DNA from 2 places in the Oryzomonas rubra genome. Region 2 is predicted to be linked to the other one. Evidence: riboswitches for the same ligand, from Rfam matches in the RefSeq annotation. Region 2 holds a riboswitch; the other holds the start of a gene.
What was found. A riboswitch is a leader RNA that binds a small molecule or an ion and turns the genes downstream of it on or off. The one in region 2 is predicted to bind cobalamin.

Region 1: another riboswitch for cobalamin. It lies ahead of ET418_RS03610 (TonB-dependent receptor plug domain-containing protein); the one in region 2 lies ahead of cobU (bifunctional adenosylcobinamide kinase/adenosylcobinamide-phosphate guanylyltransferase).

What each region holds. Positions count from the first base shown of each region.
Region 1 is NZ_SRSD01000002.1:152,382-156,765, forward strand. Features, by position in the region: gene ET418_RS03605 (ABC transporter substrate-binding protein) at 1-548, opposite strand, end outside; gene ET418_RS03610 (TonB-dependent receptor plug domain-containing protein) at 548-2,374, opposite strand; cobalamin riboswitch at 2,386-2,592, opposite strand; cobalamin riboswitch at 2,816-3,005, opposite strand; gene ET418_RS03615 (TIGR03915 family putative DNA repair protein) at 3,149-3,952, opposite strand; gene ET418_RS03620 (putative DNA modification/repair radical SAM protein) at 3,952-4,384, opposite strand, start outside.
Region 2 is NZ_SRSD01000003.1:256,274-260,657, reverse strand. Features, by position in the region: gene thiC (phosphomethylpyrimidine synthase ThiC) at 1-1,201, opposite strand, end outside; gene cobT (nicotinate-nucleotide--dimethylbenzimidazole phosphoribosyltransferase) at 1,225-2,280, opposite strand; gene cobU (bifunctional adenosylcobinamide kinase/adenosylcobinamide-phosphate guanylyltransferase) at 2,324-2,857, opposite strand; cobalamin riboswitch at 2,965-3,153, opposite strand; gene groES (co-chaperone GroES) at 3,506-3,793, shown strand; gene groL (chaperonin GroEL) at 3,960-4,384, shown strand, end outside.

The DNA of each region.
Region 1 (4,384 bases), on a different contig from region 2:
GGCCAGATGACGAAGATCGCCTTTCTGCCCCCCCTGCCCGCGCCCGCTTGCGGTGGCTTCCCCCGGTGCGACGCCGCGACGTCCCGGATTGCCGTCTCCAGTTGTTCCGCAAGGCGGTTGGCGGCGGGAGAGGCCCCCAAAGCCCGGCCCATCTCCCGGATGCCGCCGGGCAGTTCGGTCAGGCGCCGGGACGTGAAGACATAGGTTCGGATACCGAGCCGGGCCAGCCGTTCGGCCACGGCCTTCGGGTTCCCGTCGCTGGTCATGACCACCAGATCCGGCTTCAGGGCGACGATCGCCTCGATGGACGGGTTCGCCATGCCGCCGATCTTCGCCTTGCTCCGGGCCGCGGCGGGGCGGTCGCACACCGTGGTCACCCCCACGATCCGCTCCCCCAGCCCCAGGGAGAACATGATCTCGGTCATGGCCGGGGCGAGGGAGACGATCCGCTGCGGGGGCCGAGGAGTGCAATACGCGGCCCCATGCCATCCGCAGAGGATGAGCAGGCAGAGAACCCACCGCGTTACGCCGCGCAGTTTCCGCGCCACTAAAACGCAACCTTGACACCGCCAAAGGCGGAGATTCCGGGAGTACCATAGCCACCGGCCTCCTCGTACGATTTGTCGAAGAGATTGTCGATTCGTGCAAAGAGCGAAAGGTTTTTGTGCAGGAGATACGAGCCCTTCAGATTGACAAGGGCATAGGGGGACAGGTCCCGATTCAGCGTCGCATCGTACCGCTTGGCAACATACCGGTATTCACCGATCACCGTCAGCTTTGCCAGGGTATATTCAACGGATGACGTGAATTTGTTCCGTGGGCGGAGCGTAAGAGAGGCTCCGGTGTCCTTGTTGACCGCGTTGAGGTAGGTGTAACCGGCATTCAATTTCAGATCGGCGAGAGGAAGGGCGGTTGCCGTGACCTCCACCCCCTCGGTCAGAGCGTTTCCGATATTGACGGCGGTGAAGGTATTCGGGTCCGACTGGATGAGGTCATGGTAGCGCTGCCAGAACCAGGTCGCGCCGATCACCAGCTTCTTGTCGAGCAGGTCCTTTTCGACACCAACGTCGTAACCGATGCTTCTTTCCGGTTTCAGATCGGGGTTGCCGTAGTTCGGATAGTAAAGCTCATTCAGCGATGGTGCCCGAAATCCGCTGCCGAGATTTGCCTTGAATCTCATCTCCAGCGGCTTGAGGTTATAGAGCACGCCGGCCCGGTAGGTGACGGCATCGCCAAAGGCCGAATGATCGTCATAGCGCAGCCCGGCGTTGAGAATCAGGGCATCGTCGAGCAGGCCGAGTTTGGCGTTGAGGTAACCGGCCCTGTTGTCAATCGACTCGTCGAATGCCCCCTCATTATTGGCCGATTCGTAGCGGTAGGCAAATCCCCCGGTTATGGTCAACGGGTGCAGATCAAGCGTGTGTTGCCAGTCCAGGAGTTCGGTGGTCGCGTTGATCCGGTAATTATTGTAGGCGGTGACAGGGTCCGTGGCGTTCAGGTTATCGCGGAGATATGAGAGCGTCAGACTCTGTTCGTACTTCTCCCAGGGGAAAATCCTCCCGGTGGCGGCCACGAGATAGTTCTCGTGCTTTTGGCTATAGTTCCGGGTGTCCACCGGCCCGGCTCCGAAGGCGTAATTGTCGAGCTGCGTCTTGTCCGCCCCGTAGCGCAGGTTGAGTTCGATGGAGGCGTTGTCGGCCGGGTTGGCGCCGAGCCGAGCCGATACCGACTTGTTCGTGGTGCCGTTCGGCACCGAGCCGTTTTTGGCTGTGGGGATACCGTCGGTGTCGAAGTAGGTGGCGGACAGCCGGTAACTCGTCTTGTCTGTGCCACCGGAAACCGAACCAGCCGTCCTGACGGTGGAAAACGAGCCCCCCTCGACGCTCAGGCCGGCCTTCGGTTTGCCTTCCCCCTTTTTGGTGATGATGTTGACCACGCCGGCCATGGCCTCCGAGCCGTAGAGGGTGCTCTGGGGGCCTTTGATGATCTCGATGCGCTCGATATCGGTGGTCAGCAACGTGGACAGGTCCGCGGAACCGGTGGTGGGGCTGTTGAACTTGATGCCGTCGACCAGCACCAGCACCTGATTGCTGCCGCCGCCACGCATGAGCAGGGTTGCGTTCGTACCGGGGCCGCCGTTTTGCACGACCTGCACATCTGGCTGGAGCCTCAAGAGGTCAACGACAAAAGGGACGCCCCGTTTCTCCAGATCGGCCCGGGTAATGACGGTCATATCCTGCGGGACGCGCTCCACGGACTCTTCCCAGCGGGAAGCGGTTGCCACGATCTCCGGCAGGACGGCATCAGGCGGTTCGGCAAAGGCCGGGGTAGACAACAACAGTACGCACAACAGGTTTACAACGTTCTTCTTCATGACATTCCTCCCTCGAAATTACGAATGGAGCGGTCTTCCGGCTCAGGGCCACCTACTCGCCCGCCTTCCCAGGATTGCTCCCAGTGGCTGTTTCGCGCTGAGCGCGACGGGGTTTCGTTCCCATTACGGCTGCGGGGCAGCGGGGGAATGGCTCCATCGGGAGCGGCACCCCTCTTCCTCACATCCATTCGGTGATAACTCTAATTAATGCGCGAAATCCTTTTTGAAATCGTTCTGCTTAGGGTGCGCCGTTTTCGGGGAACCGGACGATCAGGGTCTTTTCCCATAACCGGTCCCGCGCCCTCGCCAGCCAGAGGCCATAAATCTTCATCAAACAGGGAAAAGGCATAAAAAAAAGTCCGCATGTGCCGAAGCATCAAGCGGACTTTTCGTATTCAAAGTCTGGTAATGGATTCACTCTTCCCTTACCACGGGGAATTTTCGAGTGCTGAGATCAGGGCAGGTCTTCTGGCTCGCGATTCATCCTCCGGGCGCCTTCCCGGTCTTTCGACCAGTGACGTAATGCCCTTCGTCATCGCTTACAGCGGCGGGTCCGCGGGGGAATGGCTCTTCGAGCTGCACCCCTCTTCCCTATCAAGCCCTTGCGGGCACCGTGATCCGGTATTCGGTTTTTGTTTTTATCGGCTATATTTAGCGCAGCATCAATATCACAGCACTATATGATGTGTCAACGGCCATTATTGAAACTATTCTGGTGGAGACACGGACGTCAGAGCCATGCCTGGCGCGAGGAGCCGTGAAGGCGCCACGGCTTCAGGACTCCTCCCCGCCGAACTCCACCAGGTGGGCGCGGAAACGCAACGGCACGAGTTGCTGCTGGAGCCGGGGATTGTGGCGCTCCGGTATGGCCATACGCTGGAAGTAGCTGCGCCAGAGGCGGCTGCACACCTCCTCGTCGGCGGTGTAGCCGGGCGGGCTGGTCAATTCCACCTCCCTGACCAAGCGCCACGTCTCCCGGTTGAACACCGCCGCCTGCGAGCGGCGCAGGTCGTGGATCATCCAGTCGCGGTCGTTGAGCCGTTCCGTGAAGAAGGGGGCGATGAAGGCGAGGATGTCGACCGCCGGCTCGATCCGGGCGTAAAGGAACGAAGTGCCCTTCTCCCCATCTCCCTCACCCCACGAATCCCCCACGGGCCACGTCACCTCACGGAAACGCACGAACCCGGTGAACTTGTGGGCCTCGTGGGAGACCGCGCGGGCCAGCCGGTTCACCGTGCAGACCGGCTCCTGGGCCAGCATGTGCTCCAGACGTTTCCCCTGTTTCAACCCCACCAGCACATAGCGCCACAGCAGCTCCTCCACCCCGGCGGCTTCGCTGTGAAAGGCGTAGCGCAGGGTGGCAAAGGCATCTCGCGACACCGCCGTGACGAACCGCTCCCGGAAGCGGAGCGCCGTTTCACGCTCCGTGGCCACATCACGGGGGACGCCCGCGAACAGTCCCGCCCCGCTCTCGGCCCCCGGCCGCAGGAACTCCGCCTCCCCGCCCCCGGATTCGAGGCACAGAGCCAAGGCGCAGAGGAACCCCTCCAGGGTCCCGTCGTAGCGGTAGCACACCATCACAGCTCCCCCGTCAGGGCCGAGGCGTCAGGGGTCGCCGGAAACAGTTCCAGTTGATCCAACCGGGCCGGACGCCGCTCCGGCGCCAGGAGCCGCGCCACCAGGGTGGCCCCGTCCAGGCGGATTCCCCCCAGGTAACGGCCGCCGGCGGTCAGAAAATAGCGCGCCCGCTTGAGCACCACCCCGAGCCGTTTCAACTCCGCCTCCCCCAGCCGGGCATGGCGGCGGGCCGCGACGATGCGCTGGGCCGAGCGCACGCCGATGCCCGGCACCCGGAGCAGCACCTCGTACTCGACGCTGTTCACCTCCACCGGGAACAGGTCCAGGTGGCGCACGGCCCAGTCGCTCTTGGGATCGAAACGCATGTCCAGGTTGGGACGGTCCTCGTCCAGCAGCTCGTGGGCGGCGAATCCGTAGAAGCGCAGCAGCCAG
Region 2 (4,384 bases):
TGGCGCGGATGGCCCGGGCGTCCTCGGGATAGAGGGCCAGCTGGAACTGCTTTTCCCAGTCCAGGTCGCGGCGGGCCTTGGACATCTCCTTGTCCCGTTCCCGCATCCTGTCCGGATATTTATTCATGTCTCCGATATAGGCGGCGATCTTGGCGGCCTTGACCCCCTGGCGAACGTCATCTTCGTTGGGCAGGGCCAGGTGCTCGGCCGGGGTGATGTAGCAGATCAGGTCGGCGCCGAAGCGGGCCGACTGGGCCGCGCCGATGGCCGAGGTGATGTGGTCGAAGCCGGGTGCCACGTCGGTGGTGATCGGCCCCAGCATGTAGTAGGGCGCACCGCCGCTCATGCGCTTTTGCAGTTTGATGTTCCCCTCGATTTCGTCCAGGGGGACATGCCCCGGTCCCTCCACCAGCATCTGGCACCCCATGTCGCGCCCCAGTTCGGCCAGTTCGCAGTTGATGACCAGTTCCTGGATCTGGGCCCGGTCGCTGGAGTCATGGATGGCCCCGGCCCTGAGGCCGTTCCCCAGGGAGAGTACGGTGTCGTATTTTTTCAGGATCGCCACCACCCGGTCGAACTGCTCGTAGAGCGGGTTTTCCCGATTGTTGGCCAGCATCCAGGCCACCATGGAGACCCCACCTTTGGAAACCAGGCCGCCGTAACGGTATCCCTGCTTTCTGAGGCGTTCGATGGTGGAGAGGTTGATGCCGCAGTGCACCGCCATGAAGGCCATGCCGTCGGCGCATTGCCGCTCGATCAGGTCGAAAAGCTCTTCGGGGTCGAGCCGGTTCGGGTCACCGTATTTGCGGGCCGCCTCGCAGAAGGCCTGATAAAGCGGTACGTTGCCCACAGGGAGGTCAACGCAGGCGATCACCTCGCGCCGTACCCGGTCCAGGTCGCCCCCTACGGAGAGTTCCATCAGGGTATCGGCCCCGCTTTCCAGGGCGGCACGCGCCTTGGCCACCTCGGCCTCGTAGTCGATGATGTCCGAGGAGGTGCCGATGGAGGCGTTGACCTTGGTGCGCAGGCCAAAGCCGATACCGGTTGCCTTGGGCTTGCGGCCGTGGTTCCAGGGGATGACGATCCGCCCCTCGGCCACCGTGTTGCGCACGAACTCCGCCGACAGCGCCTCGTCTGCCGCCACTGCCGCCATCTGGGGGGTGATGATGCCCTCGCGGGCTGCTTCTATCTGAGTTTTCATGGTGGAATGATCCCCTTGTCCGGTTATAGTTGTTCCGCTACCCCAGCCTGCTCGAAGGTGGCCATCTCTTTCAAGACCTTTACCCCAGCCTCGATCAGGCCCATGGCCAGGGCGGCGCCGGTGCCTTCTCCCAGGCGCATGTTCAGGTCCAGGATCGGCGTGGCGCCGATCCGTTCCAGCATGAAACGGTGGCCGATTTCCACCGACGCATGGGCGGCAAAGATATAGTCGCGCACATTAGGGTGCATTTCCGAGGCGATCAATGCCCCGGCGGTGGAGATAAAGCCGTCCACCACCACCGGGATGCCGTTGGCCGCGCATCCCAACACCAGGCCGGCAATGGCGGCGATCTCAAGTCCCCCCACCTTGGTCAGTACGTCCAGAGGGTCCTTTGGGTCGGGGCGGTTGAGGGCCAGCCCCTGTTCGATGACGCGGATCTTGTTCGCCAGGGCGGCGTCGTTGATGCCGGTGCCCCGGTGGGTCAGGTCCTTGACCGAAATGCCGGAGATGGCGGCGATGATGGCCGAGGAGGGGGTCGTATTGCCGATGCCCAATTCCCCTGTTCCCGCCATGGCCACCCCTTCCGCCTTGCACTGGTCGGCCTGGTCGATGCCGACCTTCAGGGCCGCCAGAGCCTGGTCGCGGGTCATGGCCGGTCCCTTGGCGAAGTTTTTGGTGCCGCGGGCCACCTTGCGGTCGATCAGGCCAAGGGCCCCGTTGAAGTCATAGTCCATCCCCACATCCACCAGCCGTACCTCGACCCCGGCATGGCGGGCCAGCACGTTGACTCCGGCGCCGCCGGCCAGCATGTTGAAGGCCATCTGGGGCGTGACCTCTTTCGGGAAGGCCGAAACCCCCTCGTCGGTCACGCCATGGTCGCCGGCAAAGGTGAAGATGACCTTCTTGGTGGTGTCGGGATTCATGGTGCCGCTGATGGCGGCGACACGGCGCCCGAATTCCTCCAGTCTGCCCAGGGAGCCCAGGGGTTTGGTCTTGTTGTCCAGCTTGGCCTGAGCCTGTTGCAGCAGTTCGGCGTTGACCGGCTTGATGCGTTCCAGCGTGGTCTCTACGATATTCATTGGTAATCTCCTTTTCGTGAGTTTTCTTCTCTAAATGTCTGATTTATTTCAACTTGATCGGTATTCCACTGATGGCCACATACACCTCGTCCGCCATGGCCGCCAGGAGTTGGTTGGTTTGGCCGGCGATGTCGCGGAAACGGCGCGCCAGGCGGTTTTCCGGCACGATCCCTTGGCCCACCTCGTTGGACACCACAATGACCGGGGTCCGCATCTCACGCAGGGTGGCCGTCAGGCGGCGCACATCCTCCATGATGCACGCCTCGGCGTCTTCGTCCCGCTCTTCGTAGTGAAAGAGCAGGTTGGAGAGCCACAGGGTTATGCAGTCCACTAAAACCGCCTTGCCGGTGCCGTCGCAACGGGCCAAGGCATGGGACAGATGCAGAGGCTCCTCAATGGTCTGCCAGGCATCGCCCCGGCGCTGACGGTGTCTTTTGACCCGTTCCGTCATCTCGTCGTCCAGTGCCTGGGCCGTTGCCAGATAGCAGAGCGGCGCGCCGAATTGTTGGGCCAGTTCCTCGGCGAAACGGCTCTTGCCGCTTCGCGCCCCGCCGGTAATGAAGATAGTTTTTGCCATGCGTTCCTCCAACAAAAAAGCCCCTGCCACAGTTAACACGTGGGCAGGGGCTCGAAAATACCTGGATGAATATGCTATCCGGCTCCGGCCCCTCGTTCCACGGAGGTCCCAAAAGCATCGGCATGGCAGGTTTCCTGGCTTGAGGATCATTCCTCTGCCGCGCCTTCCCAGGTTTCCCCAGTGGCGTTCTGCGGCATCGGTCCCCCCTTACAGTTGCGGGACAGCGAGGGAGTTGCACCCTCTTCCCTTTTAACCGCGCTGATCAAGAGCGCGGCACCAGACCGGTTGATAAACAGTTGCGGATTTTGTACCAGACGGCACACCAATTGTCAAAACGGAAAGTGACGGGCGGCATGCCGTCGTTACGCGTATTCCGGTAGTTGCCCGTATTTGCTGGCATATTTAATTCGCGTGGACCAGACGGTTGCCATAAAATTGAAAACGGAAAACTTGTCCCGATCGGGCGGGCGGATCGGATGATGAACCCGTTTCGGCAAATATAACGGTCTGTTGGGAAAAAAATTATCACACCCCTTGATTTTTACCCCCCTGTTGATTATATTCCCCTACGTTAGCACTCGGTCGTTGCGAGTGCTAATCTTGTCTATGATTTTACACCACCAACGGTAATAGAAAGGAGAAGGACACATGAGTTTGAGACCACTTCAGGACCGCATCCTCGTCAAGAGGGTAGAAGAAGAAACCAGGACGGCTGGGGGGCTCTTCATCCCTGAAACCGCTAAGGAAAAACCGCAGCGTGGCGAGATCGTGGCTGCCGGCAACGGCAAGAAGACCGAAGACGGCAAGGTTTTGCCGCTGGACGTGAAGGTAGGGGACAAAGTCCTGTTCGGCAAATATTCGGGCACCGAGATCAAGGTGGACGGTGAAGAGTTTTTGATTATGCGGGAAGAAGACATCCTGGCCATCGTAGAATAGAGCGACTTCGCCGAAGGTCCATCTGCGGCGTTGCGTTCGTCGCGGGACACTCAACGTACCTCCGGTACGCCTCGCGCCCCGCTCCTCGCGCGCCTTGCATCTGGAGCCTTTTGCTGTGCCGCAATAAGATCACACCATAAAAATTTCATACATGGAGGAATAAAACATGGCTGCAAAGATTATCAAGTTCGACCAGGACGGTCGTAACGCCATTCTGAAGGGTGTCAACACCCTGGCAGACGCCGTTAAGGTTACTCTCGGCCCCAAGGGTCGTAACGTCGTTATCGACAAATCCTTCGGCGCGCCGCTGATCACCAAGGACGGCGTGACGGTTGCCAAGGAAATCGAACTGGAAGACAAATTCGAAAACATGGGCGCCCAGTTGGTGAAGGAAGTCGCTTCCAAGACCTCCGATGTCGCCGGTGACGGCACCACCACCGCCACGGTTCTGGCCCAGGCCATCTACCGTCAGGGCTCCAAGCTGGTCGCTGCCGGCCACAACCCGATGGAAATCAAGCGCGGCATCGACAAGGCCGTGGAAACCATCGTGGATGAGCTGAAAAAGATCTCCAAACCGATCAAGGACCACAA